Regions from separate parts of the Synechococcus sp. CC9902 genome, predicted to be linked through region 1. Evidence: predicted binding sites of a transcription regulator. Region 1 holds the regulator's gene; each other region holds the start of a gene.
What was found. Region 1 encodes NtcA, which controls nitrogen genes in cyanobacteria. Its sites were predicted from a motif close to GTANCNNNNGNTAC; they were not measured.

Region 1 (10,399 bases):
CCCATGGTTTCCTCAGCAGACCTGATCGCAGCCACTAACGGCTCACAACTCGACCACGCCTTGCGGCGAGCTTGACTTGGCACCGTGACATTCACCAACTTCTGCGGGAAGGGCTGAAAACTGCGATCCAACCAATCACCCAGGGTGATTCCCTTGGCATGACACAACGTGGAGAGCTGCAAGGCAGTGAGCACCCCATCCCCACACAAGCCATGGGATGCCGCAAGGATGTGACCCGATTGCTCTCCGCCAAGGGCTGCTCCACTCGCCACCATCGCGGCATGGACATGTTGATCTCCAACGGGGGTGCGCTCGAGGATGCCGCCCCGCTGTTCCCAAGCGCGCTGAAAGCCGAGGTTCGACATCACGGTTGCAACAAGCCGTTGATCCGGAAGAGCTTGTTGTTCCTGAAGAACCGATCCCCAGAGGAACATCACGTGATCACCATCCACGATCCGACCCCGACCATCCACGGCCAACATCCGATCCGCATCGCCATCAAAGGCAAAACCCATCACAGCGCCTCGCTCTTTCACGGCTTCTTGCAACGGACCTAGGGCTGTTGAGCCACAGCCCACATTGATGCGGGAGCCATCGGGCTCACCATGCAAAACAGTCAGATCCGCGCCAAGAGCTTGAAATGCATCCGCCGCACAAGCTGTGGCAGACCCCCAACAGAGATCCAAGACGATCGGGACCCCATCGAGGCGATGGCTCCCAACAGCGGAGAGGAGCAACTCTCGATAATCCGCCATGAGGTCGGAGCTTTGCCGCAATCCTGCACAAAGTGAGTGGTCATGGTCGGAATGGTCGATCTCACCACGGAGCCCAGCCTCGATCCGTGCCTGCCGCTCAGGGGCCAACTTCGCCCCATTCGCACCAAAAACCTTGATGCCATTGTCCGCTGGTGGATTGTGGCTCGCCGAAACCATCAGGCCGCCTGCTGCGCCGAACTTTCGGATCAACAACGGAACGGCTGGGGTGGGACACAAGCCCAGATTCCAAACCTCACGCCCAGCGGCGGTAAGTCCAGCGGTTAACGCTGATGCAACCATGCTGCCGCTGGTGCGCGAATCCATCCCAATCAAGACAGGCCCTTCGACGGCCAACACCCGTCCAACCCAGTAACCCACTTGCAAACAAAGGGCTGGTGTCACGACGCTGCCCACGCGACCACGAATGCCATCAGTGCCAAAACCAGGGATGGCATCCCCAAGGGTCGGACCAACAGGAGAAAACGCCGCTTGAACCATGGGCCTCAATCGTGGACAGCAGATTACGGAGGCGCCGCCCTCACTCCTCAGCTTCAACGCCAACGATGGGGGTGGCGCAGCAAAACGATGAGTTCAAGGCCAGACCAAATCACAAGACTCACCACCACCCAGCCTGGAACCAGCTGAAGGGGCCATAACCAGCGAAATCCCCACACCACGCCACACATCACTACCGCCAACCCTGTGCGCCTTCGCTGCCAGCACCCTGGTCGAGAAGACGGCATTACTGATCTGAGTAGAACCCACAGAATGACAGCAGCATCAGGACGCGCTTGAACGCAGGCCCCCGACTTGGGACCCTTCTCCTGCTGGGGACCACAGCCCTGAGTGGCTTCGCCGCCTGGGGTGGGCAGCGGCTTCTCGTGCATAGGCATCAGCCCTTAACGCCGGATCAATCTGCAGCGCAACTTTGGACGACCTACCGCTGGGCGATTGATCCCCAACAGCGCCGCGAAGCCGCGCTGTTGATGGCTGCTCAAACGGGTTCATTCGACGCCTTACAAAGCCAGGCTTGGGGAACGAATCCACTGGGAGCGGTGGCCTTAGAACAAGAGGCGGAGACGGCCACCAGACGGGGAGATCAAAGCCACGCCCGCAAGCTTTGGCACGATCTGCTCAAACGTTTCCCATACGCAGCTGCATCCGCATCGGCCCGCCACGTTCTCGGGGACCAAAACCCAGCACTGCATCAAGACTTACTGAAGCAACAGCCGAGCCATCCAGCGGCGTTGAGTGTGGCGGCATCCATGGATCCAAATCCAAACACGGGCCATCAGGGAGCGATTCACCTCGCCCGCTGGGGAGCACGTTGGCCAGGTGCGTTCAAGCGCATCAGCCAGGCATGCAACGACACCAGTTCGATCGCTCCAGCAACCAAGGATCGCGACGTACTGGCTCGGGGCCTAGCCAGCCTGGGGGATGGCCCAGGAGCACTGGAGTGCCTTCAACGCCAACAACCTGGGGCAACGTCCCAACGTTCCAGTGATCCCTCCACGCAACTCGCGATTGGACGAGCCTTACTTCGAGGCGGACAGACCGAAGAAGGCACGGAACTGCTTTTGAGCCTCACCCGTGATCACCCACAGGCTTCGGCCAGCATTGAGGCTGCTCGCCTGCTGAGCGAACCCTTGCGACCCTCGAGGGAGGTGCTCGATGCCATTCCGGTATCTGTCAAAAAGCGTTCCGCCGCCCTAGCGGCAGCCCGCGTTCGGCTGGCCAACGGTGAAGGTGCGGGGGAGGTTCTGCAGCAATGGCCGGATGATCCAGACGTTTGGCAACTGCAATGGGACCTCGCCAGAGAAGCCCTGCTGGCGGAGAACTGGGACCGGGCCAAAACCATCCTGACCCGTGAGCCAAGCTCACAAGCCTTGCCCGATCCGCTGGAAACTCGACGGCTGTACTGGCTTGGCTGGAGCGAAGCACAACTGGGGAATCAAGACCGGAGCAGAGCGATCTGGCAGCTGCTGACCAGCCAATTCCCCCCTGGCTATTACCACTGGCTTGCAAGCGAAGCGCTTGGAGATGCCGAACCCCTCAACCTGACCAAAGCCTCAACGCCAAGGCCATCACAGGAGATGTCCTGGGCCCCCTTGAACAGTGACAAGTCCTTCGTCAATACGCTCTGGCGTCTTGGGCTCGAGCGCCAAGCCTGGGAGACCTGGCGCAGCGGGATTGATCCCAGCACACCACAACCCAAGCCAGAACAATTGGTCGAAGGCAGGCTTCGCTTGGCCGTTGGAGACAGCTGGATGGCTCTCGATCAATTGCGGTGGCTCAACCTGCGCTGGCGGTCAGCCAACTGCCGTGCACGAATCGACCTTCAACACAGCCAACACCCGCGCATCTTTGAAGAGGTCCTCCGTCCAGCAGCGAACTCCCAAAAACTGCCTCTCGAGCTGCTCTTCGCCGTCAGCAAACAAGAATCTCGATTCGCATCAGGCGTGACCTCCACTGCGGGAGCGATTGGCCTCATGCAATTAATGCCAGCCACCGCCAGAGAACTCGCGGGAGCTCAGCTGACAGAGGACGAAATCAGAGAGCCGAAGCAAAACGCCGAACTGGGTGCGACCTACCTACGGCAACTACTTCAGCAATGGCAAGGAGATCCCTTTCGCAGCATCGCTAGCTACAACGCTGGCCCCGGAGCTGTGGGGTCATGGTCGACTCAAGATCTCAACGATGCACCTGCCCTATGGGTGGAGCGCATTCCCTATCCGGAAACGCGCTACTACACCAAAAAAGTTCTCGACAATTTGTTTGGCTACTTAGGTAGGGACAAGGTTTTTTGCAAACCAACCCTGGGCGGGGTTGGGCAACAAATGACCCAGACCAATGCCCGTGAACACAATGAAGGCCATCAAGAACATCGACGTTGATGGCCGAAAGGAAATCCCAATACGAGCTAGATCAAGGCGAGCCAAAAGCACCGCAGATGCCAGCACCAAAAGGTCACTGAGCATGTTGAGAAACAGCACATAAATGCCCACTGTCACCACAACCAAAAGATTGACCATCAAGGTCATGACCCGGCTGTAGGCCATCAACAACGAAAACTGCCGCATCACCAGGGACGGCATTGTGCACACCACCACAACAGTGAGTACCTGGATCAGCTCCAGAGACCAAAAGAGTTCTGGGGTGATGCCCCGAGCGTTGCTGAACAAGGGTTGGACAAGGTTCCAGTGATTGCCCAAGACCACGGCAACACAAAACAGCAACGTCAGGAACGGTGCCCGCACCGGCAGGCTCAGCAAACGCAACAAAGCCATGGGCTCACGCTAAGCCCGTTGCCTTGAAGTAGCTGCCAAAGTGACGTCACTTGCACACGACTGATGACCGGTAGCCCTCAGCCCATGCCGCTGGGCCGGCTTCAGCAGGTTGTCCTCGTGGTGATCGCAGTCGCACTGGCCATTGGACTTCTATTCATGCGGGGAGGAATCCAAAGTGAAACCCCGATGGAACAACTTGCCCGACGCTCGGTTGAACCGGAGGTTGCTCTCACCAACGGCAAACCAACGATGATCGAGTTCTACGCCGATTGGTGCCAAGTGTGTCGGGAGATGGCCCCAGCGATGCTGGAGCTTGAGCGATCGACGCAAAACCGTCTTGACGTTGTTTTGGTGAATGTTGATAACCCCCGTTGGCAAGACCTGGTGAATCGCTACGAAGTGAATGGGATACCGCAACTCAATTTGTTTTCGGCAGACGGCCAACCCCGCGGCAAATCGATTGGCCTACGAAAACCAGAGGAACTACAAGCCATCAGTGCAGCACTGATGAATGATCAACCGCTACCGCAACTTCGAGGCGTGGGAAGCGTCAGCAGCCTCGAAGGTGAGAACACATTTCAAGCATCGGTGGTGCAAACCGGTCCTCGAAGCCACAGCTGACTTGAGAGAGTTCGGCTCTGTCGCCATGATCAGTACACAATGACAATCTGCTAGCTCCATGGATCCCCGCTTCCGGGTCGACCTCATCGCGGCAACCCCAAATCCCCAACAGTGCGTCTACGTGGGGATGCACCAGGACTACAGCGAGGGTTTTGTTGCAGCCGACCGCGAACAATGGCCCGACGAAACCAAAGCGGGCGAAGTCTGCGTCAAGCGTCTGCTGGCTGGGGAGCGAGGCCACTACGGCCCCATGGAACATGCCCAGATCGTTTTAAACGTGGGCTGGTTTCCTCATTCAGTGATGCAACAGGCGCGGACCCACCGGGTGGGTGTGAGCTTTGATGTGCAGTCGATGCGATACACCGGCGAACGCATCTGCAGGGCTGCAGCTGGTGAACTCGACCTTGAGGAGGTGTTCTATTTGCGCCCGGTGGGGCAATACAGCAACCGCCAAGGCAAGAAATATGCATACAGCCAAGCTGAACGGGATAAAGATCTCCATCACTGCAAAATCAGCGCTGATCGATACCAAGAATTACTCGAAGCAGGCTTCGCAGAAGAACATGCACGCGGGATTCTTCCTTTCGATTATCGACAGCATTTTGTGGTGAGCTTCACGCTCAGAGCTTTCCTACATTTCATGGATCTAAGGGCCAAACTCGATGCCCAACAGGAAATCCGCGAGCTTTGTGATCTGATGTGGCCCCATCTCCAAGCCTGGACGCCAGAATTTGCCGCTTGGTATGAAAAAACAAGGCTGCACAAAGCCCGTCTCGCTCCATAAAAACAGATAAGTAGCGAAGTTAATTAATAATTTTTAGTTGAAAATTGAAGCATTATTACACCTTGGCTAAGGTGACACGTTCAGGCTGATGTTGATATTTTCCTTGACGATCGCTGTAGGTAGTAGAACAAGGCTCGCCTTCAAAAAATAGCAACTGACAGATGCCCTCATCTGCATAAATACGGCAATCAGCCCCTGAACTATTGCTGAATTCAAGGGTGAGGTGACCTTCCCAACCCGCCTCTGCAGGCGTGGTGTTCACGATAATTCCGAGCCGAGCATAAGTACTTTTTCCAAGACAAATAACTGTGATATTGGGAGGAACTTTCATCTTCTCTAAAGCCACACCGAGGCCATAGGAATGGGCCGGAAGAATGAAATAACGACCGTCTTCATCTTCATGCAACGGTGTGGGTTCAAGGTTGGCTGGATTGAACCGTTTCGGATTCATCACCGTGCCAGGTACGTGCCTAAAAATCAAAAACTCTTGCGGCGACAGCCGAAGGTCATAGCCATAGGACGAACACCCAAAACTGAGCACAGGGCTTTCGCGCTTATCGGGATCAAGGTGGCGAACCAGCCCCGACTGGAATGGCTCGAGCATGCCCTGCCCGGCTTGTTCCGTAATCCAACGATCACACTTGAGCATCAGAAACCTCGGCGTAGTTCCGTGACTTGATCAGCCATCGCCACAACATTGGAAGGGATGGCGGGCCCAGTGATGATCACATCCATCGAGCCTGGTCGTTGCTCAAGAGCTGAAAGCACTTCAGCTTCATCGATGTAGCCAAAGCCGATGGCCAGGCCAATCTCATCAAGAACGAGCTGATCAAGATCTCCAATCATGAGGTGCTGACGACAAATCGCCCAGACCGCTTGCACCGCATCACGGCAACCATCCAAGTTCGGCTCCGCTACGCAAGCGGGAACATCAGGGCGCAGCCAGACAAGTCCTCCACATAACTGCACATGGCCCGATGGGCCCTGTTGCACACCCCCCTTCAAAAACTGACTTATCAAAACGCGGCTACCGAGCCCAGCTGCTCGCACCGCCTGGCTCAGCACATTGGAAAAACTGCCGCGATAAGGAGCTGTATGCACCTGAAGCTGACCCTCTGGAGCGACTAGATGCAGGGCTGGCGGCGGCGGTTGCGTTGCATTCGGAACTGGCCTCAAACCAACTCGTTCTGTGGAACGCTGATCGCCATCGAGAGAACGAATCTCTTGGGATTGATGGCGGTCGGTCAGGCTTGCGATCATCGGCTCAGGTCACGCCGGGACAACCCGGAAGACCTTGAATGTAGCGGCGTTATGCCATTCCACAAGGCAATCGACACTACCCATGGTGGCTCAAGCGCAAAGCGGAGGGAACTGCGAGGCTGACGTCACTTCTTCTGAGCCATGAGCGATCCATCCCAGTCCCGAGCCGATGGCCGCTGCCGCAATGCTCTGCGCCCGTTTTCCGTGACTTGGGATCCAATGGGATTCGCCTTGAGTTCAGTCACTGTGAGAACCGGTCGAACAACTGTTCTCTGCAGCGTTTGCCTCGATGACAACGTGCCGCGCTGGCGTCGAGGCGAAGGGCTCGGGTGGCTCAGTGCTGAGTACCGCCTCCTACCCGGGTCAACACCGCAACGGCAAGGGCGTGAGTTGATGAAGCTGTCCGGCCGCACCCAAGAAATTCAACGTTTGATCGGGCGCAGCCTTCGGGCCGCCGTTGACATGGCACAACTGGGAGAGCGAACCTTGCTGATCGACTGCGACGTGATCCAAGCGGATGCAGGCACCCGCACAGCGGCCATCACCGGGGCCTGGCTGGCGTTGCACCGGGCCTGTAGCCGCCTCGTTTCCCAGGGGATTCTTGAGAACTCCCCTCTTCAAAGCCAAGTTGCTGCTGTCTCCGTTGGGTTAGTGGACAGCCAGGCGCTGCTAGACCTCGACTACAGCGAAGACAGTCGAGCTGAGGTCGATCTCAATGTGGTGCAAGCGGACGATGGCCGACTGCTTGAAGTTCAGGGAACCGCCGAGGGCGCGCCATTCAGCCGTGCCCAGCTGGATGCACTCCTGGACCTGGCTGAACCCGGCCTCCGACAACTGATGGAGGCTCAGCGGCAGGCCCTTGTATCTGAGTGAACACTCAATGCGTAATAACCGCTACAGGACACATCCAGGCAGATCCGTAACTTTCAAAGCAATCGCGAGCCAGTCATGAGCACCAGCACTGGTTTTACCCGCTATGCACCTCTTAGTAACGCCGTAGCGAACACTCAGCCCTCAGGTCCTCGATCGTTGATGGAGGTGATCCGTGGGCTGGAAGGTGCCAGCACGGAGATGGTGGAGCGAAATAAAACAATTTTTTTCCCGGGAGACCCGGCGGAACGCGTTTATCTGATTCGACGGGGCGCTGTGCGCCTTTCAAGGGTTTACGAATCTGGTGAAGAAATCACGGTTGCTCTCCTCAGGGAAAACAGCCTGTTCGGTGTGCTGTCTTTACTCACTGGTCAACGCTCGGATCGCTTTTATCACGCAGTCGCCTTCACCCGCGTTGAGATGGTGACGGCACCTGCCACCTCAGTGCGCAACGCGATTGAAGCGGATACGGCTGTTGGACTCAGGCTTTTACAAGGCCTCTCCAGCAGGATCCTGCAAACCGAAACGATGATCGAAACGCTCACGCATCGGGATATGTCGTCCCGGCTGGTGAGCTTTTTACTGGTGCTTTGCCGAGACTTCGGAGTGCCTGATGAACTAGGAATCACGATTGATCTTCGGCTGTCTCATCAAGCGATCGCTGAAGCCATTGGCTCAACCCGCGTAACAATCACGCGTCTGCTGGGAGACTTGCGTCAATCCGGTCTCGTACAGATTGACCGCAAGAAAATCACCGTTCTCGATCCGATCGCCTTGGCCAAACGGTTCAGCTGATCGCATCTGCAGCCGAGGGCTAATGCCATGAGTGGCTGGCTGCTGATTCTGTCCCTCCTAATCCTCGGGGGCATTCTGTCCACCCTCGGCGATCGCCTTGGCAGTCGAGTCGGTAAAGCTCGTTTGAGCTTGTTCAACATGCGACCCCGGCGCACTGCTGTGGTGATCACGGTGCTGACGGGCAGCCTGATCAGCGCCCTCTCGCTTGGCCTCATGCTTTTGGTGAGTCGGCAACTGCGGGTTGGGCTATTCGAACTCGATACCCTCCAAGCGCGACTGAAAGACAGCCGTGAGCAACTCGATGCCGCCGAACGCGAGCGCGTCGAAACCCGCAGAGCAACCGTACGGATCGAAGCAGAGCTCAAGGCAGCGGAACAACGGGCCAACACCCTTCGGCAGGAGTTGGCTCCTTTACAGAAGCAACGTCAAACCCTCGAGGCCGACAGAGATCGCCTCAGCCGCGACATCGCTGCTCGAGATCTGGATATCCAAAGAACCGAAGCCGAACTCAACACGGTGCGCAACCGCATCAAGTTGGGGGAACGAGAATTGAAGGATCTGGAACGCAATCTTGTCGCCCTTCGCCGCGGTGCTGTTGTTCTGCGCAGTGGGCAAATACTTGCAACCGCGACCGTGCGGATGGAATCACCCGATCAGGCCAAACAAGTGGTCGATCGCCTGCTGCAAGAAGCCAATTTCAATGCCTACGGCAAAGTCTTGCCAGGCCAAGCCCCTGATCAACAAATCATTCGTGTTCCTCGTAGCGACGTGAACCGCTTACAGGGAATCATCAGCAAGCCAGGAACTTGGGTGATCTCGCTGCGATCCGCCACCAACGTTCTTAGAGGAGAAACGGTGGTTTACGCCTTCCCGGAGGTTCATCCCAACCGTTTAGTCACCAAAAAAGGAGATGTGCTCGCCTCCGTCAGGCTTGACCCCAGCGAACGCAGTAATGCGGCCATTCGCACCCGACTCAATTTGTTGCTGGCCTCGGCCTACGCAGAAGCCAAACGACGAGGCTCGCTTACCGCTGGTTTGCAATTCGATGGCCAAGCCCTAGCGCAACTTGGCCAAACACTGATGGAGCGGTCGGAGCAGGGAATCACCTTGCAAGCCATCTCCACCCGCGACAGCAACAGTGCTGACCCAATCTTCGTCGCCGTGGAGTCCAACCCTTGAGCCGTCTGGTTGCACTGGATCCAGGACGCAGCAAATGCGGATTGGTGTTGATTGACAGCGAACACAATCGTGTGTTGGCCGGCAAGGTGGTGCCACCTGAAGCCGTTATGGCGTGGGTGGATCATTGGCACGAGCAACACAACCTGGATCAAATCATCGTTGGCGACGGCACAAGCAGTGCCCAGTGGGTTCAAGACTTCAACGGATTTGCCAATGTTCAGTCAGTCAATGAGCACGGCACCACCTTGAGGGCTCGCGACCGGTATTGGGCTTTGTGGCCAGCCAAAGGCTGGCAACGTCTTCTCCCAAAAGGGTTAAGGCTGCCCCCCCACGAACTGGATGCAATCGCCGCCCTCGTGATGGCAGAAGACCACCTCAAGCAACGCTGTTCATGGTCTGGGCCACCCCCAAATTTCTCACTTAGAACTTGGCCCGAACCGTAAAGCTGTAATCACCACCGGGCTCGAGGCGGTAATCGGTGCGCACCAAAAAACGAAACAGGGCATCTTGAATCAAGGCTCGTCCGAGCGATGGTTCCACCGTGAGTTCTCCACGATCAAACGCCCAATAGAACTGCCACTGAAAACCACCAGCAGCGACCTCGCCTTCCACACACTGGTCTTGAAAGCACTGACGCAAAACGCGGAGATGGGCTGTTGTGGCAGGGAGGGCCGCCATCAAGTTGCAGAAGGGGATTCATACCGGAACCCATTGATCCAGGTGCCAGCCCGTTCCATGCCCTGCGTTTTCAGGCGATCTAAACCATCCAAAACTGCATCCAACACTGCATCAACACAGGGCTGTTCAGCTCGACTGAAGGGACCAAGCACATGGGACACCGTGCGAGC
Region 2 (10,399 bases), 750 kb from region 1:
AAACATGCCTCCGAGTCAAGCCATTGACTGTGGGCCGTTGCGATGGGGAGGACAAGAGTTCGCGAGCGACTGTGCTGGACAACGCACCCTGATTCAAGCCTTTGCATTGAGCGACAACACAGTTGCCTTAAGGCTTGCGCAACGCATCGGCGTTGATCAGGTGGTTCGCCAAGCGCGTGCGCTCGGGATCACGACTCCCCTTTCCCCTGTTCCCGGACTCGCGTTGGGGCAAAGCGAGGTGCGCTTGATCGAACTCACCAGTGCCTATGCCGCCGTCGAAAATGGAGGCCTTTGGTACCCGCCAACCACCATTCGACGCCTCGTTGATGCCGAAACCTGTGCGTCCGAAACAACGGATCGTTGCCGCAGCCGCAGCACACCCGTCTCAACCCCACGGCAAGCCATTCGTCCTGCCACTGCGTTGAAGATGCAAGGAATGCTCCGTACCGTTGTTCGCAAGGGCACCGGCCAAGCCGCAGCCCTCGGTGGGCAAGAAGGCGGGAAAACGGGAACAACCAATGAAGGCCGTGATTTGTTGTTCATTGGCTATGAACCTGCCAATCACTGGGTTCTGGGAATTTGGTTGGGCAATGACGACAACAGCCCAACCACTGGATCAAGTGCCATTGCGGCTGGTTTATGGGCTGACATGATCCGAGCCGCTAGAAGCGGTGGACACCAAGCCAAACCATGAAAGGTCGCACACGGCTTCTGCTGGGACTCGCCTGCGCCCTCCTGGCCCTGGTGGTCGTGGGAGTCGTCTTACAGGCCGTCCGAACCCTGCTGTGGGATCTCAGTTATTTCCTACCCCCTTGGCTTCTTACGCCAATCTTGCTGCTGGGACTCACTCTCTTGGCGACCGCCGTTGTCCAGGTCGGGCTGCCTTGGTGGAGGAAACAACAAGCAACGGCACGACGCCGCCCCACGCAACCTTTGCAGGCGCCAACCAATCGTCGCGATGCCGCTGACCAAAGCCTGAGCAATATCGACCGTTTAATCGAAAGACTTGAAAGTGACATCGCCCGCGAAAGCCTTCAGGCTGAACGGGATCGGGTGAACGAGGAACTGCAACGTGGGGACCTGGTGGTCGTCGTCTTCGGCACCGGCTCCAGCGGCAAAACATCGCTAATTAGAGCCCTCCTGCAAAAAATGGTGGGAGACGTGGGTGCTCCGATGGGGCTCACCAAGGAAACGCGCAGTTACAGGTTGCGCCTCAAAGGGTTGAATCGGGGTCTACAACTCGTGGATACCCCGGGGATTCTTGAAGCAGGCGACGACGGTCTGAGTCGAGAAGATCAAGCACGACGTCGCGCCATTCGAGCCGACTTGCTCTTGGTGGTGGTGGATGGCGATCTCCGAGCGTCGGAACTGGCTGTGGTGCGCTCAATTGCTGATCTTGGAAAACGACTCCTCCTTGTTCTCAACAAACGCGATTTACGCGGCGTGGATGAAGAGAAACAGCTGCTGCAGGTGTTGCGATCCCGCTGCACAGGGCTGTTGTCGAACGCAGATGTTTTGGCGTGTAGTGCCGCCCCTCAATCCATTCCACAACCGGGTCGGCGACCACTACAACCCAAGCCCGACGTCATGGACCTGATGCAGCGATTGGCGGTTGTGTTGCAGGCCGAGGGGGAAGAACTCATTGCAGACAACATTCTTCTCCAGTGCCGCAACCTTGATTCCCGCGGTCGAGATCTATTGAACCAACAACGCATCCGCGATGCGAAGCGTTGCGTCGACCGCTACTGCTGGATCGGAGCCGGGGTCGTAGCGGCCACTCCACTGCCGGGTATCGACCTCCTCAGTACAGCTGCGGTCAATGCCCAAATGGTGGTGGAAATGGCGGGCATCTACGGCATTGAAATGTCGAAAGAACGAGCCAAGGAACTCGCCGTTTCGGTGGGACGCACCCTGGCAACCCTTGGCATGGTGAAAGGTGCCATGAGCTTGCTGGGCACAGCGCTCACCCTGAATTTGCCGACCCTATTGGTGGGTCGTGCGATCCAGGGAGTTACTGCGGCATGGCTCACCCGAGTCGCGGGTAGCAGCTTCATTCGGTTTTTTGAACAAGACCAAGATTGGGGAGATGGCGGCATGCAAGACGCCGTCCAAGAAGCGTTTCAGCTCAATCGGCGGGAAACGTCTTTGCAGCGCTTTTTAGAAACCGCGATGCGTCAGGTGGTGGAGCCACTTCAGCGATCGGCGAAGCGACAACTACCGCCCCGGCCAGGGCCTCGGGAGGAGGGGGGAGCAGCGGACCGCGGGCATCAAGAGCAGTGATCATCAATAGATAGAGCAGCCCAATCGCCACAGAGATGGCACCGGTCACGATGGCGATCCAGCGAGGTCGCTGCGACTGTTCCGGCATGGCCTGTCCAAGGAGTGGGTCGATTGTGGTCGATGGGATCAACGCACCGAGCCATTGATCAGTTCTGCCAGTTCTGTCAAATGTTCTGGCGTGGTGTGGGGGTTACCAAAAACCCCCTTCAAGCAGAAGTGATCCCCATAGAACGGCCGCGAAAGCATGTATCCCGCTGACAACAGCTGCTGACGAAGATGCTCGCTCCAGACATCACCGCTCGTTGAATCGCTTTGGTTGAGACGAAAAGCCTGGATATGCAAATCACCTGGCAACAAGTTGAGGCGAGTGATGTCCAATTGACTGGCAAATGCCGCCCGTCGTTCCAGGGCATTGGACAAGATCGATTCAATGCCCACCTCACCGAGCTGGCGCAGACCAAGCCAAAGCTTGAGAACTTCAGCTGGCCGCGTTCCCTGAAGCCCCACCTCGCCGCCATGGTGCTCACCCGTCGGTCGTTCCATGTATGGAAGTCCGGTTCCGAACGTCGTGCTGAGTTGATGCCCATCGCGAAGCAGGAGCAGCGATGAGGCCTTGGTAATACCAAGCAGCTTTTGGGGATTCAGCGTGATCGAATCCGCCTGATCCAGACCACGCATCAAGGACGCATGCTCGGCACTCAGGGCAAAGACGCCACCGATGGCAGCGTCAACATGCAGCCAAACATTGTGTTGTCGACAAAGATCAGCCAGCTGAGGCAAGGGATCAATCGCCCCGCGAACCGTGGTTCCCGCGGTGGCCACCACCGCCATACAGGGACTCTGAAGACGACGCAATTGATTGAGCTTTTGCTCAACCGCAGCAAGACAAAGTCGTCCAGAATCGTCCGTGGGCAGCAAGACAAGGGCGTCATCCGACAAGCCCATCACACGTGTTGCCTTGACCAACGACACATGGGAATCGCGACTACACAGGATCACCCCATCGCGAGGGCCTTGCCCACAGGCACGCGCCGTGACCAATGCCATCAAGTTGCTGAGAGTGCCACCGCTCGCCAAGACACCACCAGCCCCTTTTGGAAGCCCAAGTCGCTGACAAAACCAGCCGCACAATTCCTGTTCCAAACTGGAGAGACCTGGTGACAACTCATCAGCCAGCAGGTTGTTATTGAGCCCAGCACAAACCAGTTCCGCAGCAATCGATGCCGTAAGGGGTGGTGGATCGAGATGGGCGAGTGAGCCCGGATGGGATGGCTGGAAGGCCCCATCCATCACCACCTGAAGGTCGTGGAGAAGAGCATCTAGGTCCGCCGCCTCAGCATTCGGTGCGATCGACGGCTGCGGTCGCATTAGAGGCAAAGGGCTGTGCTGCTCAGCCGATCCGATCCAGGCACAAAGCAGATCCGCTGTTCTGTGCAGAAAATCCTGCAGGACAGGATCCGTTGCATAGGGAGCCGCAAACGGTGCCAATCGTGCCGTTGAAGGGTTTGGATCGGAACCGGCGTGCAAGAGCGAGGGCTGAACTGACCTAATCCTCGCCCCTCGTGGGATGGTGCTCACAGCCGCGCCTGCGATTCGGAGTGGATCAAACCGGTCGATTGCACGAGTGGATGAAGGTGCTGTTGCAGCGTGCCCAGGTCAACGGCCTCAGCGGGGAGGTGCCTGTTGCAGCAGTGGTACTGGATGCCAATGGTCGAGCGATCGGCCATGGCCGCAATCGACGAGAAACCAAACAAGATCCCCTTGGCCATGCGGAATTGGTCGCGCTTCAACAAGCCGCGTTGGTTCTTGGTGATTGGCGCTTCAACCAATGTTGCTTAATCGTGACGCTGGAACCGTGTCCGATGTGCGCCGGAGCTTTAGTCCAGGCACGGATGGGGACCGTTGTTTTTGGAGCCCATGATCGAAAAAGGGGAGGCCTAGGAGGAACGATGAACCTTGCGACCCACACCAGCGCCCACCACAAAATGACAGTGATCGGCGGAGTGATGGAGGCCGAAGCCTCCACACAACTGGAGCAATGGTTCAAGCAGCGGAGGCAACAGAACTGCTGAATTTCGGCAGCTCGGTTTCAAACAAGTTGAGCAGGTGGTTCACATTCGCTGGATTGGAGTTGTACCCCATCAATCCGATACGCCAAATCTTGCCGGCCAAAGATCCCAAACCACCGCCAATTTCGATGCCGTGTTCGTTCAGTAAGTGCTGACTGAAGGCCTTACCGTCCACACCATCGGGAATTCGAACCGTCGTGAGGGTAGGAAGCCGACGATCGGCTGGAACATGCATCGAAAGCCCAAGGCTTTCCAATCCATTCCATAACGCCTCAGCGTTCTGGCGATGGCGCGCCCAAGATTGCTCGACGCCCTCTTCTGCTAAAAGCCGGAGCGCCTCCCGCATGCCGAAGTTCATGTTGACGGGGGCCGTGTGGTGATAAACCCGATCGCTGCCCCAGTACTTGTTGAGCAGAGATACGTCGAGATACCAGTTCGGAACTTTGCCCGTACGAGCTTCCATCTTGGCTTCAGCCCTTGGCCCCATGGTGAAGGGACCCAATCCGGGAGGACAGCTCAGTCCCTTTTGACTGCAGCTGTAGGCCAGATCCACCTTCCATTCATCGATATAGAGGGGCACCCCACCTAACGACGTCACCGTGTCCAAGAGCAGAAGGCAGTCGTGCTTCCGGCAAAGATCACCCACCCCTTCCATGGGCTGGCAAACACCCGTTGAGGTTTCAGCGTGAACGATGGCCAGCATTGCTGGCTTGTGTTCAATCAGGGCTGCTTCGAGCTCATCAAGGGAAAACCACTCGCCCCAGGGCTTTTCAATGGTTTTGACATTGGCCCGATAACGACCGGCCATATCGACGAGACGAAGACCGAAATACCCCTTGACTGCAACCAGAACTGTGTCGCCGGGTTCAACAGTGTTAGCAATCGTGGCTTCCATGGCCGCACTGCCCGTGCCGCTCATTGGAAGGGTGAGACGGTTATCGGTTTGCCAGGCATAGCGAAGGAGTTCCTGAACTTCACCCATCAACTCCACATAAAGCGGGTCGAGGTGACCGATCGGCGTCCGCGCTAATGCCTGGAGAACAGTTGGATGGGCGTTCGACGGACCCGGACCCAACAGCAATCGGTCGGGAGTTGCGATCGGAGCAAATGACTTGCGATGACGATCGTCAACATGGAGAAGAGATTGCGACGTCGCCAAAGCCTTGAACGTTATTTCTGAGCACAGAGCCTACGCAGTCATCGTTCCAATTCGGCACCCAAACGGGGCGATTGCAATCCTGCTGAAACCTTGAATCAGCGCTGACGAACGTTGGTTTCCCCCAACCCACGGGCTAAATGATCAAAGGGTTGCATCACAGAACCGAGCTTGTCGGCAGGAACACCCTGTTGGAGAAGGCTCTCGGCAACCACTTCGCCCAGCAAAACAATGCTCCGAACCGTTGGACCGGTCGGAACACCAAGACTTTTATAGGTATCGTCCAATCCATTCAGAACACGTTCGTTGAGGATCGTGCTGTCTCCGGCCACGAGCGCGTAGCTCGCATACCGCAAGAAGTAATCCATATCCCGCAAACACGCCGCAAGACGCCGCGTTGTGTAGGCGTTCCCGCCGGGCAAAAGCAGGTCTGGTTCATCTTGAAAAAGGCGCTGGCTGGCTTCGCGCACAATTTCAGCCGCGTCGGCATTGATCAACTCAACAGCCCTGATACGCAGCTCAGATTCATCGAGGTAAGACTCAATACTGTCGATCGCCGATCTGTCGAAATAGCGGCCCAGCTGGTCGTAGCGACCGATCAGACCACCAATGGCATCGCGCATGTCTGGAACTCAGGACTACCCCAATTTGGACGCTAACACCGCTTTACAGCTGAGAAACCCTGGCAGGCCTGAGATCCCGTCTTTTTGACAGAAACGGTTACGCGATCCACATTCAGAAGCCGGAATGTCCCTCTTGATACAAAATGGAGCCATCGAGATCTTTACGGTCTCTCTAAATCCGTCTTTGGCGTCCGTTTTACATGGCCAAAACCCCTCAGGAGGTCCTTCGTCAAATCAAGGACGAAGGCATAGAGCTGATTGATCTCAAATTCACTGACCTTCACGGCAAGTGGCAGCACCTGACGGTGTGCACTGACTTACTGGAGGAAGAGTCGTTCACCGAAGGACTGGCCTTCGATGGATCCTCCATTCGTGGATGGAAGGCCATTAACGCCTCGGATATGGCGATGGTGCCTGATCCAAGTTCCGCCTGGATCGATCCGTTTTACCGCCATAAAACCTTGAGCATGATTTGCTCAATTCAGGACCCTCGCACCGGTCAGGATTACGACCGTTGTCCTCGAGCACTGGCGCAACGCGCTCTCAACCATCTCAACAACACCGGACTTGCCGACACGGCGTTTTTCGGCCCAGAGCCTGAGTTTTTCATCTTCGACGACGTTCGCTACAACTCGTCGGAAGGTGGATCCTTCTACAGCGTTGACACAATTGAGGCCGGCTGGAACACAGGCCGCATCGAAGAAGGCGGCAACCTCGCGTACAAAATCCAAACCAAAGAGGGCTACTTCCCGGTTGCTCCAAATGACACAGCTCAGGACATTCGTTCCGAAATGCTGCTGCTCATGGCCCAACTTGGAATTCCCATTGAGAAGCACCATCACGAAGTTGCCGGTGCGGGTCAACACGAACTGGGCATGAAGTTCGCGCAGCTGATTGAAGCTGCCGACAACGTCATGACCTACAAGTACGTCGTACGGAACGTTGCCAAGAAATACGGCAAAACAGCCACCTTTATGCCGAAGCCGGTGTTTAACGACAACGGCACAGGCATGCACGTTCACCAAAGCCTGTGGAAGGGTGGTGAACCTTTGTTTTTCGGTGAAGGCACCTACGCCAACCTGTCCCAGACAGCGCGTTGGTACATCGGTGGCATTTTGAAGCATGCGCCGGCATTCCTCGCCTTTACCAACCCAACCACCAACAGCTACAAGCGCCTGGTTCCAGGTTTCGAAGCTCCGGTGAATTTGGTGTATTCCGAGGGCAACCGCTCTGCTGCTGTTCGCATTCCCCTGACAGGTCCAAGCCCGAAAGCCAAACGCTTGGAGTTCCGCTCAGGTGATGCCCTCGCCAATCCCTACTTGGCCTTCAGCGCGATGATGATGGCCGGTTTAGACGGCATCAAAAATCAAATCGATCCCGGCGATGGCGAAGATCGTGACTTGTTCGAGCTAAGTGCTGAAGAACTGCAGAAGATCTCAACGGTGCCACCTTCTTTAAATGGTGCACTAGAGGCCCTAAGTGCTGATCGCGCCTTCTTGACTGAAGGTGGCGTCTTCACCGACGACTTCATCGACAACTGGATCGACCTCAAATACGAGGAAGTTCAGCAACTGCGCCAGCGCCCACACCCGCACGAATTCACCATGTACTACGACGCCTGATTCAGGTTGTTGAAGTCTCCATGGCCCGCCTCAAAAGAGGCGGGCTTTTTAGTGCCTACTCAAAGCCGCATTTTTCTTTCGCATTCGTTGGAATGGTGCTCTTGTGCGATGTCTCGATGGCGACCACGCCCTTCAGCAAATTGGCTTACCAGACCCTTCAACAGGGCAAGAGCATCGCTGGACTGGCCCATAAAGAGCTGAGTACAAAATTGATGGAGCTGGTGGCTCCAGAAGCCATGCCGACGACAGAGTCGGTGTCATCTGACATTTTGCAAACGTTGCGCAATGCCATGGCACAGCTCGAGGAGCGCGATTGGCAAGAAGCTGAACAGGGCGTCTACCCAACCTCACTCCTTTTTGATGCACCCTGGCTGGACTGGGCTAGTCGGTACCCCCAGGTTTGGCTTGACCTGCCATCGATCTGGAACCGGAGAAAAGAACGCAACGTGCGGGATCTCCCCAAAGACACCGACCCCAGCCTTTTTCCTGAGTATTACCTTCAAAATTTTCATCACCAAACCGACGGTTATCTCAGTGATCATTCGGCTGGTTTGTACGACCTACAGGTGGAAATCCTGTTCAACGGCACCGCTGATGCAATGCGCCGCCGCGTGATCGCACCGTTGAAGCGTGGTCTTAAGCACTTCTCAGATCGCAGCCCCGCCTCTTTACGCATCCTCGATGTGGCGACAGGAACAGGTCGAACCCTTCACCAAATAAGGGCCGCTCTTCCCCACGCTGAACTCATCGGAACAGATTTATCCGATGCCTATTTAAGACAAGCCAATCGTTGGCTCAATAAAGCCCAAACGTCCCTTGTCCAACTGATTCGCAGCAACGGAGAATCTCTCCCGTTGGCAAATGGATGCTTGCAGGGTGTGACCTGCGTGTTCTTGCTGCATGAGCTTCCAGGCGAAGCACGTCAGAACGTCATCAACGAAGCCTGGAGGGTGCTGGAACCTGGTGGCGTGCTGGTGTTGGCCGATTCGATTCAGTTAGCAGACACACCGGAATTCAGCGTGGTGATGGAAAACTTCCGCAAGTTCTTCCACGAGCCCTATTACCGGGACTACATCGGTGATGACATTGAGGCTCGACTCCTCACGGCTGGGTTTGAAGGCGTTACGGCTGAGTCCCACTTCATGACGAGGATTTGGTCTGCTCGAAAACCTGTCTCGAGTCACACCTGAACGGATTCGCTGACATGCCCTGTGCTGACAAGGCTGGCCGCCATAGGGTAAAAACAATCCCAAAGGGTATTCATGACAAATCCCTTTCGGTTGCGTTGGTTAGAAGGTTGGACCTTTCAAGTGGTCCTGATGGAAGGCCACGTTCAAGTTGAAGCTCAAGGGTTTGGCATCACCCTCCGCACACCCGTGCTGCCTCAGGAAACACCCCAGGCGGCAGCTGATCGTCTGGTCCTCGACGAAGATCGGCGACGTAGATCATTGCGACAGGCCTGGCTCAGGGGCCAAGATTCCATCTCCACTAATCAGGAGATGCGTTACTCAAACGGGATTTCGAAGGAAGGTCTTCCTACATCCCTCGTGGTTGTTGGTGAAGGACATCGCCAATTGGTGGCTTGATCGGGTTTTAAAGGTGGGCTGCAACCCAAGCCAAAACAAACCCTGCGCCTCCCCAGCGAAGTCCTCTCCAAAAACGTGATCCAGACCGCTCAGGATGAAGCCATCCATTGAAATTGCGGTCGAGCAATTGCTGAGCGAACAAGCGCCGTTGCTGCCAACGACGTCCCTGCACGCTCGAACCTGACTGGTGTTGACATTCACCCTGTTGGATCAATCGGGACACGCCATGCAGCCACTTCAACTGTCGCTGTTCACGACGACGTGTGTTTGGTGGCATCCGCTCGCCTCCTTCAACTCCGAAACTAGATCCACTGCATTGCATTGCCATGGCTAAACCGGATTCGATCTGGCCGGAGCAAACCCAAGCCAAATCGGCTGAGCTCCATAGCCTCTTAAAAATTGGTGATCGTGATTGGCACCGGTTGAAATCACAATCGAACCGCCGCGCCGCCGAATTACTTGCCGCTGCCTTGGTTCAGTTGACTCAAGAAGGCAGCCCTGAGGATGTGGCAGCCCTCACCAACCAAGCGCTTGGATGGATCAAAGGAGACCTCAAGGATCCCGGTTGTCCGCGCCACTAAGCGGGACGGCGACAGGCGAGTTGAAGCCGATTTCCACGACGGCTCCAACGAACATCATCAAAACATTGATGAATCAGAAACAAGCCACGTCCATGCTGGGCATCCACAGACAAAGGAAGCTCAGAGGCTCGAGCCGTTGGTGGCAATCCACAGCCCTCATCTTGCACCTGCCAAATCAACCAATTGGGCGTAAGGATTCGTCGAACGCGGAGTTGTTTTTGGGGATTTTCGGAATTTCCATGACGCACAGCATTGACCAATGCTTCGTGTAAGCCAAGTTCAACCTTCTGACTAGTCGTTTCACAGCCGACAGGTTCAACCAGAAGCTCCAAGAGGGGAGCCAGCTGGAGAGTGGACGGCAAAACAAAGTCTGCCCAGCGGAATCGATGAAACGGCACGATTCGCCCAGTGGCAACGACCTCTTTTGAACCTACCTGGTTCAGTCCCCAATAACAGGAGCTCTCAGGCCCGACGAGCCATTA
Region 3 (10,399 bases), 190 kb from region 1:
TTGCAAACAGCTAGGCGTAAAACCCACGACAGCCTCAAGATCAGGGTCATCAACCTGAGCAGCAGACAACATCGCTCCTTGGACTAATGAATTGGAGTCCTGTAGCAAGCACTCACAGGCTTCCCGCTCTTCCTTCGGAAGATCATCCAAACCGTGCAAAAACATGTCGCGCCGGAAGGCGGGGTATCCACCAAACAACTCATCGGAGCCTTCCCCAGTCATCACCACCTTGTAATCCACGCTATTGACATGACGACTCATCAAAAATTTCGCTACAGCCAATGTGTTGTAAATAGTGCGTTCGGTATGCCAAAGCGTTTGTTCCATATGGCCATACAACTCATTTCCTGAGAGCCGCATTAGATCCTGTTGAGCCCCGGTGGCCTCAGCCATCTGCTGAGCAATCGGAGATTCGTCATAACGAACATCATCAAAACCAATCGTGAAAGCTTTCACAGGGCCTTGGCTCACAGCCGACGCCAAACCAAGAATCGAACAACTATCAATTCCCCCAGAGAGGTAACAACCAACGGGGACATCAGCGACCATGCGCAACTCCACAGCCTCCAGCAAGGCAGAGCGGACAGCTGACACATGATCAGCTTCATGACGCGTGAAATCCCGCTCATCCATCCGAGGAAAATTGATATCCCAGTAGGTGGAATCCGAGACTTCTAAGCGCCCATTACAACGTTGCACCTTCAAGATGTGGCCTGGTTGTACTTGGTATACGCCCTCAAAAGCGGTGCTTCCAGGCACCATCGTTTGCATGAGTTGATGAAATAACCCCTCCGACGTAAATCGACGTTCAACAGCTGGATGGGCAAACAGCACTTTGAGCTCAGAGCCGAAAACCAAGCCTTCCGGCGTCATCGTCCAATACTGCGGCTTAACTCCAAAACGATCCCGAACTAAATACAAACAATCTTGATTGCGGTCATAGAGAGCAAAGGCAAATTCTCCACGCAAAAGCGGCAGCGTTTGCTCCAAGCCCTGTCGCTGATAAAGCCTCAACAGAATTTCAGAATCGCTCTTGCTGGCGAAACGAACGCCTTGCGCCGTGAGATCAGCACGGATGCGCTGAAAGTCGTAAAACTCACCGTTGTGCGCCATCAACACCTGGTTGTCCTCGCTGAGGAACGGTTGACGCGCCCGATTGCCATCGAGATCAATAATCGAAAGACGGGCATGGCAAAAACCAACACCACTACCCTCAAGCGATTCAATCCCAAAGCCATCCGGACCACGATGAGCCTGAATTGCTGCCATGTTCACCAGCAATTGCTGGTCGACACGATGTTCTGAATGCGTACGAAAGACGCCGCCGATACCGCACATGATTCTGCTCAGACCACATCCATCACACGATCGGCTCGATCCACCATGCAGGTGAGCAGAGCCATTCGAAGAAACACAGCGCCTCGGGCCTGGCTGAAATACCAATTGTGAGGAGTGTCATCGAGGCAGGTGCTCAATTCAGGCCCCCGCGCCAGCGGATGCAACACAATCGCCTCGGGCTTAAACGGCAGATCCCGCGTAAGACGAAACCCTCCACCATGCACCTCATAACTATCACCAACCCAAGCAATAGCGTTGATGTAAACCACATCAAGCTCAGGCAACTCCGCGCGTAAATCAGTCGCACAACGCAGAGACAAACCAGCCTTCAGCAACTCTTCTCGCTGACCGGGATCGAAGAGTGAAACATCATTTTCGATACCCGGCGCGTGAATCACTACCACCTCCTCTACCATCCCAGGGAATTTGGCGAGAATCCTTAGAAGAGACCGAACTGTTCGCATTCTCGATGGAATGCCAATAATTCCAATACGAATTCGATCCGACTCTGCAACGTTCGGAGCAGCAAGACTGGGTCTCCACTTCAAAATTGTGTAGAGATCAGCCATCGCCTGGGTGGGATGTTCATCAATCCCATTTCCTGCATTAATGATCGGAATACGAAGCGTGGAACTCATCGCCACGACGGCTTCAGGATTGCTATCTCGGAGTACGACGCAATCTCCATAGTTATTAAACATATGGGCAACATCCTCGAGCGATTCACCCTTCGCGATTCCAGTTGTGCTTCGATCCGTGATGTTGATTGAATCGCCCCCTAAGCGGTGCCAAGCACTATCGAACGACAGACGTGTTCTTGTACTGGGCTCATAAAAGGCATTAATGAGGATTTTTCCAGTTAGAGGCGTGTTGTGTCGGATGTAGCGATCAGGATTGCTCTCGTACTTAGCCGCGAGACGGAACAGCTGTAAGAGGGTCTGTGCGGAGAAACTTTGAATCGAAACCACATGCTGGTTGGTCAAATCAATCAAGGGCTCAACAGCCTCATCGATCGAAGCCAACAAACACTGGGGCTGCGTCCTACCAAACACATCTGGGCCCAACGGTTGAAACCGAATCGGCTCTATACACACATCAGCAGAAACAGACTGGACGATGGCCATGGCATAGGTGCATCGACATTCGATCATTCAGACCGAACAAAATGCGGCAATACCAATCCCTAACAAGGCCTGGAATGACTGTCCACAAAACAGCCACTTCTTCATCAAATTAATCGACATTTGGTATCACAGTATATCATTTTTCCTCAAAAGTGTTCGCCGCAAACATTTACCAGATTCGTTTCTTGCGCCATTCGAAACACCAGATAGCCAGCAACATGAGCACGGCCAAAACAAGGGCTACCTGGCTCACAGCAATCACAGCCCCGAACCAAGACGCGTCGACATACCAGGCGAGAAAAACAAAGGGAATGCAACTCATAGAGCCTCCTTCAGCAGAGACCACTGAAAGCGTTCAGGCCATCGAACACTCCCCACCACCATCACCAAAGCCGACACCGCTGTTGAGAAAACTGCAGCGCAGTACGGCGCAATCCAGACATAGGCCGACAAGCCAACAACACTCCCCGACACCATCGCCACGATCGCAGCATTGCGATTGGCGTGAGGCCAGTACAGCCCGCAGGCCACAGGCCAGACGGTTGAAGCCACTAGGGCACCCGTAAAGAACAACACCGAAGCCAAGGAATCCAACCGTGGCCATGACAACAACAACGTCAAAACAGCTAACCCAACCACCGTGACCCGAGCGGCCTGCTTGAGCTGAGCATCGCTCGCCTGGGGACGCAGCAACCTGAAATAAATATCCTCTGCCACAAGATCCGCGGTGGAGGCCAATAAAGAATCGAGTGTTGAGGTGAGCGAGGCAAAAACAACAACAAAAACCAATGCGGCTCCACCGACCCCCAGGAGATCAGCAGCCATGACGGGAAACACCATGTTCACTTGAGGAAATTCAAGGCCTCGAGCCAACGCCACCAATCCGATCGAGCCCGTCACAATCGGAACACTCATCCATGCCAGGCCACCGAGCACAAACGAGGTCATCACAACTGAACGGCGGCTCGCAAACACGCGTGACCACCAGATGTTGTTGTGAAACACCTCTCCCATTGAAAATAAAGCTGAATTCCATGCAATCAGCAGCCCTGCGGGGAGTAAAAGATTCAGATGATCAGCATGAGAGTTGATCAAACGAGCATGAACAGCGGGTGCAGGGAATTGACGAAAAGCCAGCACAGCCACAACAGCTAATAACACCATGATCAACACTGACTGAATAAAGTCAGTGCCAATCACCGCACGCATTCCTCCATACAGCGTGTACAACATTGCGACACCAATCACCACAATCATCCCAACGTGATAATCAAATCCTGAAAGAGATTGAAGGAGAATGCCTGCTCCCATTGCTTGGGTCATCAGAAATCCAAGCGTATAAATGGCAGTAATCACCATGAACACCCACCAAGCCAAACGCCCATAACGCAACCGGATGAAATCACCACTCGTGCGTCCATTGGGCATTAACTGCTTAATTCGTAGTGCTAATGGCGCGAACAGAATTAAACCAAGACCTGCCAATGCATAACTAAACATTCCCCAAAGACCCGTTTTGTAGCCAAATTCAGGTGCAAGAAGGGTTGTATTTCCGGTCACCCAAGACGCCATCAATGTGGCAGTACTCAACGCCAGACCAATATTCCGACCAGCGAGCATATATTCATCTGCATCGCTCTTACCTTTCCTCCCCCAAGCAACACCGAGTGCAATCCAAAGCACTGAGAAGAGAACAACCAGAGCCCACGCCAGGCCCGGAGCTAGAAACGGTTCAACCTTCATCGAACGGTTCCCGTCCAAGCCAACTGAAATGGCCTTGAAGCACCACAAAAATTGTGGCAGCAGTCACCAAGGCCCCGAGGGAAAAGATCAAGCGAGACCACAGAACATCATCCAAACCAAGCTCCAGAAGCTTTTGGCAACATACAACTCGACAAATACGTTCTTACTCATACTGCGAACGATCACTAATCCAGTAAGGGTATTAACCGAGACCAAAAACCCTATCCCTGCAACCAGCTAATTGCCCGATCAAGCGATCGGTAACAAACAACACCTAGTTCAACAGACAGACGGATCTTTGATGAGTTGCCCATTGGTGAGCCAATGTTCACTGAGTATCGGCCAACCCATGGTTACGACGAATATTTTTGTCGGGAACAATCTGCTCCCAGAGCAGACCTGGAGCCACTGCTGTCGTCGCTTGGACAGATAGGACTCACAGAACTCAACCGCAATCACGCTTCCGCCGGGAACCTTTTAAGACGACTCGGGGCCACCTTCCGACTCAACGACGCTGGACTGCATGGAGGCGAAAGGATCCTGCCCTTCGATCCCCTTCCACGACTCATTCACCAACATGAATGGTCCAACCTCGAACGTGGTCTCCTGCAGCGCCTAGAAGCAATTGATCGGTTCTTAGCAGACATCTATGGACCACAGAAAATCCTCAAGGATGGCGTGATTCCACGGGAAGACGTGGAAAGTTCGCAAGGCTGGAGGCCACAGATGCAAGACATCAAGCTGCCCCTAAATCGCTGGTGTCATATTTCAGGACTGGATCTAATCCGCGATGAGGCAGGCACTTGGCGCGTACTCGAAGACAACCTGCGCTGTCCATCCGGTGTGGCCTACTTCCTCGAGAACCGACAGGTCATGAAGCGATTGTTTCCCAGCCTGTTTGCTGGACGAACCGTTCAACCCATCGACGACTATCCCTCCAGGTTGTTACAGACACTGCAAGACTTAGCTCCTTGGGCAGATAAGCCACGCGTTGTATTGCTCACACCAGGAGTATTCAATAGTGCCTACTTCGAACACAGTTATCTCGCACAACAGATGGGCATCGCTCTGGTGGAAGGGCGTGACTTGATCTGCGAAGAAGGCCGCGTTTGGATGCGCAGCACAACTGGTCGTGAAGTGGTGGATGTGATCTACCGACGAATCGATGACGATTTTCTCGATCCAAAGGTGTTCCGTCGCGATTCAGCGCTGGGCGTACCTGGATTGATCGATGTTTTGCAGAGTGGCAGGGTCGCCATTGCCAATGCACCCGGCACCGGGATCGCCGACGACAAGTTGATCTACGCCTACATCCCGAAAATAATTCGGTATTACCTCAATGAAGAACCGATTATCGAAAATGTTCCCACCTATCTCTGCTCCCGCCCAGATGATCAACAGTACGTTCTAGAAAACCTTGAAAAGCTTGTGGTTAAGTCTGTAGCTGAAGCAGGAGGCTATGGAATGCTGATCGGCCCACAATCAAGCCGAAGTGAGATCTTAGAATTTGACACAAAGATTAGATCTAATCCACGCAATTACATAGCCCAGCCCACGCTTCAACTCTCCACCATTCCTGCACTGAGCCAGGGAGAACTATTTCCCTGTCATGTGGATTTACGGCCCTATATTTTACGCGGAAAGTCCAACTGGGTCAGCCCAGGTGGGCTGACCCGCGTCGCCTTAAAGCGTGGCTCTTTGGTGGTGAACTCATCCCAAGGTGGTGGCTGTAAAGACACATGGGTTGTGGGTGACAGCCAGGTTGTGGGTGACAGCCAGGTTGTAAACGACGGTGACGTTGAACCAACACTTCAGGAGGCAATGCCGTGCTGAGCCGGGTTGCCGACTCCCTCTACTGGATTAATCGATATGTAGAACGCGCTGAAAATATTTCTCGCTTTCTGGAAGTAAGTGAAGCCATGGCTTTGGATTGCCCACCCGGCAGTGCAGAACCATGGATCCCACTCATTGATGCCAGTGGAGACAGGCAGAGTTTCGATCAGGGCTACCCACTGCGATCTCCGCGAGATGTCGTGGGGTTTTTATTGCTAGACCGCGATAACCCCAACAGCATCCTCAGCTGCATTGCCACTGCCAGGGAAAATGCACGCCAAATCCGCGATGTTATTACCACAGAAATGTGGGAGCAATTGAACGACCTCTACTGGAATGTTCAAGATGGAGAAGCCATCTGGCAGGAACCAGATCAAGAGCAACTCCGCAGCATCCGAAGAGGTTGCCAACTGTTTTATGGCATTACGGATGTCACCCTGAGCCGCGATCAAGCCTGGCTCTTCAGTCAACTAGGCCGTTGGATTGAACGCGCCGACAAAACATCCAGAATCCTTGATGTGAAGTATTTTCTTCTTCTGCCAACCCCAAAAGAAATTGGTGGCGTTCTTGATGAACTTCAATGGATATCTCTACTTCGTACAGCTGGGGCTTACCAGATGTACCGCCAAAGTGTTCAACAGGCGATCACTCCATCCTCTGTGGCCAGGTTCCTTTTACTGGATCCAATTTTTCCAAGGTCAGTGCGCTTCTGTTTGCAACAAATCAACGACACATTGCAACTCATCCAACGGCAACCACAACTGGGCCCTCCTGACGATCTCGAATGCCTACGCGGGCAATTGCTGGCCAAGTGGAGCTATGTGCGGATTGACGCCCTAATTGAACGGGGGCTACACGAAGCCATTGACGAATTACAGGGAGATCTCAATCAACTGCATCAACTCATCCACGCCCGATATTTCGTCACCACCGACCTTGGCTCCATTCCCACTGACCCGTCATGCGCGCTGAGCTAACCCACTGCATCACCTACCACTACGACGCTCCGGTCAGCTTGAGCGAGCACAGGCTCTGCATGCGACCTCGGGGTCATGGTCATCAGCGCCTGCTGAATTACCAACTCAATATTTCGCCAAAGCCTTGCCACAGCCATGAACTCGTAGCAGCCAGTGGCGATGCCATTCAACGCGTGCGGTTTCAAAACGCCACCGATGAACTCCGCTTTGAAGCTTGCAGTCGCCTCGAAACCACAACTGCAGCACCCCTACTGAATTGTCTAGATGGCCGCGAACCACTTCTCCCTTATCCACGGGGTCGTCTGAATCCAGATCTTCAAGGTGCACTGGAGGGCTGGCTGCCAAACGGCCAACACGATCCCTCAGCTGTTGCTTTGGCTCAAGACGCCTTAATGGGAACCAACCAACAAGCACTGTCGTTTCTCAATCAGCTCATCGAGATGATCCAAGACAGGGTGAAATACACCCAGCGTCATCAAGGAGCCGCCTGGCCGGCGGGACGAACACTGCGGGAACGAGTTGGTTCCTGTCGCGACCTCGCAATGTTGATGGTCGAGTGCTGCAGAAGCATTGGGCTACCGGCACGATTTGTAAGCGGATATCACTTAGCGAACCCAGCGCCCGAGTCGTACGACCTACACGCCTGGGCAGAGGTTTACTTACCAGGTGCCGGATGGCGTGGATTTGACCCGAGCGCCGGAGGAGAAACAACCGATCGCTACATCGTGCTGGCAAGCTCCTCAAGTCCAGAGCTCACGGCAGCGATTACTGGCAGCTTCAGCGGACTGGCATCAACGCAAAGCCAACTGAGTTGGACGATCCAAGCGACCGTTGACGACAACACCAATCAACCTGGGGAAAAGAAGACCCTGATTCAGGCAGCTTGAAGAAGAGGCTCAACACCATGCAACACAGGACGGCTAGCGCCCAGAGACGTCGCAAATTTCAAAGCGGGGATGCAACCACTGTTGTAGACGCGGAATTCACGGGTCAACGATGCTCCCTGGTCACGAACCGCTTGATTGAGCACGACAGATCCATCTAGATCAGAAATAGATCGATGAAATGTTCCAGGAGGGATACGGAGGATGTCGCCTCCAGCCGCCAGACGAACAATATGAAAAGGCTGATCCCAAGAAAGATTAACGAGATAAAATGTACGTCCTCCACTTGCAGCAAGGAGATTATCTTCTTGGTGGGGATGTAAATAAAATTGCCAGTCTCCAGTTTTCAGATCATTTGGAGGGCTGATTGCAGGCCCACTGTGGATGACGAGATCACGAGCATTCGACGTACCTATCGTGACATCAAAAAAGCGCACGGCTGGTGTATCCCTAAATCGTTCATACGGAATTAACTCAAACATGCAGCAATGGGATTTTTAAATTCATAACCATTGTTTTTACAGAGAAACCAATGGATTTTTAGTGACAACAGCCACGCTTTAAGCAATACAGTTCAATCCAAGCCAAAGCGATGAACATCACTCGTGCTCTAGAGAGCATCCCCTAGGGCAATTTGAAGCATCAAGAAAAGCCGCGGGAGGGAACAGAAGCTGATGAACACAAACAGGCACTGATTTCATAAGAAATCCTAAAGATGTATCGAGACGAACTCCGACTTTGTTTTTGGTTAGTGAAAATCTTGCTGTAGCAACAGCTACACAACGTTCACTTCGCTACGGCGCGAAGCGCATCACACCTCAGGCCATGGAACGGGGACCTGGGAGCTTGCTTGAACAATCATCATGACTTCCCTTCTATACAGAGGACATCAGTACCAACAACCTCACGTGACTGGACAGCCCTCAAGCGTTCAGCTCACCTATCGACGCAACATCTACAAAACGCTCCAACAACAAGCAAAGAGTGAGCACTCAGTTGTGCTGACTTACCGCGGCTTGCAATACGTGCGCTGCAGCTGAGCATCACCCTTCTGCCTGCCAAGGTTCTTGTGAGCCTGAGCAGGCAGAAGCGGCTCCCCTAGCAAGCCTCAAAGATGGGCAAACTCGCATCCTCCACGTTTTTACAGGAGTGATCCCGAGTTTTTTCCGAAGTTTCTGAACAACTGGTCGCCATCAGAGCCATGGTGCAAGGGTTAGGTCCCACCATGTTCACAATCGAGAGAAAGTCAGGCACTCACTGGCAGCCTGAAATCCAACGCAAAACGGAATTTAAAGCTTTCGTGGATGCCCGAACGAAATGCATGGCCACTGGTCAGACCTATCGCGTGGTGAATCGAGACCAAGGCGTTGAGTGCGTGATCACTCTTGATGACTGCAGGAAGCACTTTCACGCGCTTTAGGGCAACCAAAGGAAAAGGTTTCTAAAACTAAAAACGATTTCATTGACAGCCAATAAACAGCATCAGGCAGTCATCCCCCCAGATAAGCCATTTCGGCATGGGATTTCTCTTTATCAATCTGCAGACTTCGCTCTTCACTAAAACGATCAGAGCGCCGAGTCCACAATTCAGACAAACATTCACGAAGTTGAGTCTCTGATTCGTCAGTTCTTAAATAAGGCCGAAGATCTACGCCCTGCGATGCAAATAAACAAGTAAATACTTGACCATCTGCAGTAACCCTAATCCGATTGCAATCTCCACAAAACGGCGCGCTAATTGAACTAATCACACCGATATAGCCAGCGCCATCGCGATACCGCCACCGCGATGTCGTGGAGTTTGATGAACGGCCAACCGGATCTAGGGGCCAGTGCGATGACACGCACTGCACCATCTCCATGGCAGGCATCACCTGAGCAAGCGACCAACCGTTACGGCTTCCCACATCCATATATTCGATCAGACGCAACTCCAACCCGCGATCACGGGCCAGCCGGGCCAACGGAATCAACTGATCATCATTCCGGCCTTTCTGAATCACCGCATTGAGCTTCAAAGCACCGTGAGACGAATTGAAGCCAGCCGATCGAGCCGCCTCTAGTCCCACCAACACCTGATCCAACAAGGATTGGCCAGCTGGAGTCCCACCTTGCAAACCAGCCATGCGAGCAACACTGGCTGCATCCGCACCATCCAGGCTGATCGTTATACGGTCCAAACCAGCACACTTGAGCCTCAAAGCCCGCTCAGGCGACAGCAGAACCCCATTCGTCGTCAGAGCTAATTCCTTCAAACCAGCGGGTCGATCCAAGGCAATCGCAGCCAGCAACGGCTCAAGGCGATCACTGAGCAATGGCTCCCCGCCGGTCAGCCTGACGGTATGAACTCCCAAAGAACAAGCGACACGAATTAAACGCAACTGATCCTGCAAATCGAGCATTCCCTCTGGATCGCGAGAATCAGGGCAGCAGTAGGGGCACGCCAAATTGCAGCGGGCCGTCAGCGACAAACGCAACACACCCAGTGGGCGCCCATGCG

Region 2: glnA (type I glutamate--ammonia ligase) is a predicted target of NtcA. The motif match lies at 6,255-6,268, and genes of this name have one in related genera.
Region 3: SYNCC9902_RS11475 (circularly permuted type 2 ATP-grasp protein) is a predicted target of NtcA. The motif match lies at 4,405-4,418, and genes of this name have one in related genera.

What each region holds. Positions count from the first base shown of each region.
Region 1 covers NC_007513.1:1,974,670-1,985,068, forward strand. Annotated here, with positions in the region: gene glmM (phosphoglucosamine mutase) at 1-1,253, opposite strand, end outside; gene SYNCC9902_RS10475 (hypothetical protein) at 1,307-1,498, opposite strand; gene SYNCC9902_RS10480 (lytic transglycosylase domain-containing protein) at 1,547-3,649, shown strand; gene SYNCC9902_RS12190 (hypothetical protein) at 3,539-4,042, opposite strand; gene SYNCC9902_RS10485 (thioredoxin domain-containing protein) at 4,106-4,663, shown strand; gene thyX (FAD-dependent thymidylate synthase) at 4,722-5,447, shown strand; gene dcd (dCTP deaminase) at 5,503-6,096, opposite strand; gene SYNCC9902_RS10500 (cob(I)yrinic acid a,c-diamide adenosyltransferase) at 6,096-6,707, opposite strand; gene rph (ribonuclease PH) at 6,849-7,580, shown strand; gene ntcA (global nitrogen regulator NtcA) at 7,656-8,372, shown strand; gene SYNCC9902_RS10515 (DUF3084 domain-containing protein) at 8,400-9,551, shown strand; gene SYNCC9902_RS10520 (resolvase) at 9,548-9,994, shown strand; gene SYNCC9902_RS10525 (DUF3146 family protein) at 9,972-10,229, opposite strand; gene pth (aminoacyl-tRNA hydrolase) at 10,229-10,399, opposite strand, start outside.
Region 2 covers NC_007513.1:1,223,126-1,233,524, forward strand. Annotated here, with positions in the region: gene SYNCC9902_RS06310 (transglycosylase domain-containing protein) at 1-694, shown strand, start outside; gene SYNCC9902_RS06315 (YcjF family protein) at 691-2,280, shown strand; gene SYNCC9902_RS12480 (hypothetical protein) at 2,268-2,423, opposite strand; gene SYNCC9902_RS06320 (pyridoxal phosphate-dependent decarboxylase family protein) at 2,407-3,807, opposite strand; gene SYNCC9902_RS06325 (nucleoside deaminase) at 3,909-4,352, shown strand; gene SYNCC9902_RS06330 (pyridoxal-phosphate-dependent aminotransferase family protein) at 4,324-5,508, opposite strand; gene SYNCC9902_RS06335 (allophycocyanin subunit beta) at 5,604-6,128, opposite strand; gene glnA (type I glutamate--ammonia ligase) at 6,329-7,750, shown strand; gene SYNCC9902_RS06345 (class I SAM-dependent methyltransferase) at 7,867-8,940, shown strand; gene SYNCC9902_RS06350 (hypothetical protein) at 9,013-9,336, shown strand; gene SYNCC9902_RS06355 (hypothetical protein) at 9,344-9,613, opposite strand; gene SYNCC9902_RS06360 (DUF6439 family protein) at 9,663-9,917, shown strand; gene SYNCC9902_RS06365 (ATP-binding protein) at 9,914-10,315, opposite strand; gene SYNCC9902_RS06370 (GUN4 domain-containing protein) at 10,380-10,399, opposite strand, start outside.
Region 3 covers NC_007513.1:2,168,872-2,179,270, forward strand. Annotated here, with positions in the region: gene asnB (asparagine synthase (glutamine-hydrolyzing)) at 1-1,338, opposite strand, end outside; gene SYNCC9902_RS11465 (aspartate/ornithine carbamoyltransferase family protein) at 1,347-2,462, opposite strand; gene SYNCC9902_RS12820 (hypothetical protein) at 2,632-2,784, opposite strand; gene SYNCC9902_RS11470 (sodium:solute symporter family protein) at 2,781-4,205, opposite strand; gene SYNCC9902_RS12975 (hypothetical protein) at 4,195-4,320, opposite strand; gene SYNCC9902_RS11475 (circularly permuted type 2 ATP-grasp protein) at 4,530-6,038, shown strand; gene SYNCC9902_RS11480 (alpha-E domain-containing protein) at 6,032-7,015, shown strand; gene SYNCC9902_RS11485 (transglutaminase family protein) at 7,000-7,902, shown strand; gene SYNCC9902_RS11490 (hypothetical protein) at 7,890-8,381, opposite strand; gene SYNCC9902_RS12220 (DUF4278 domain-containing protein) at 8,763-8,939, shown strand; gene moaA (GTP 3',8-cyclase MoaA) at 9,390-10,399, opposite strand, start outside.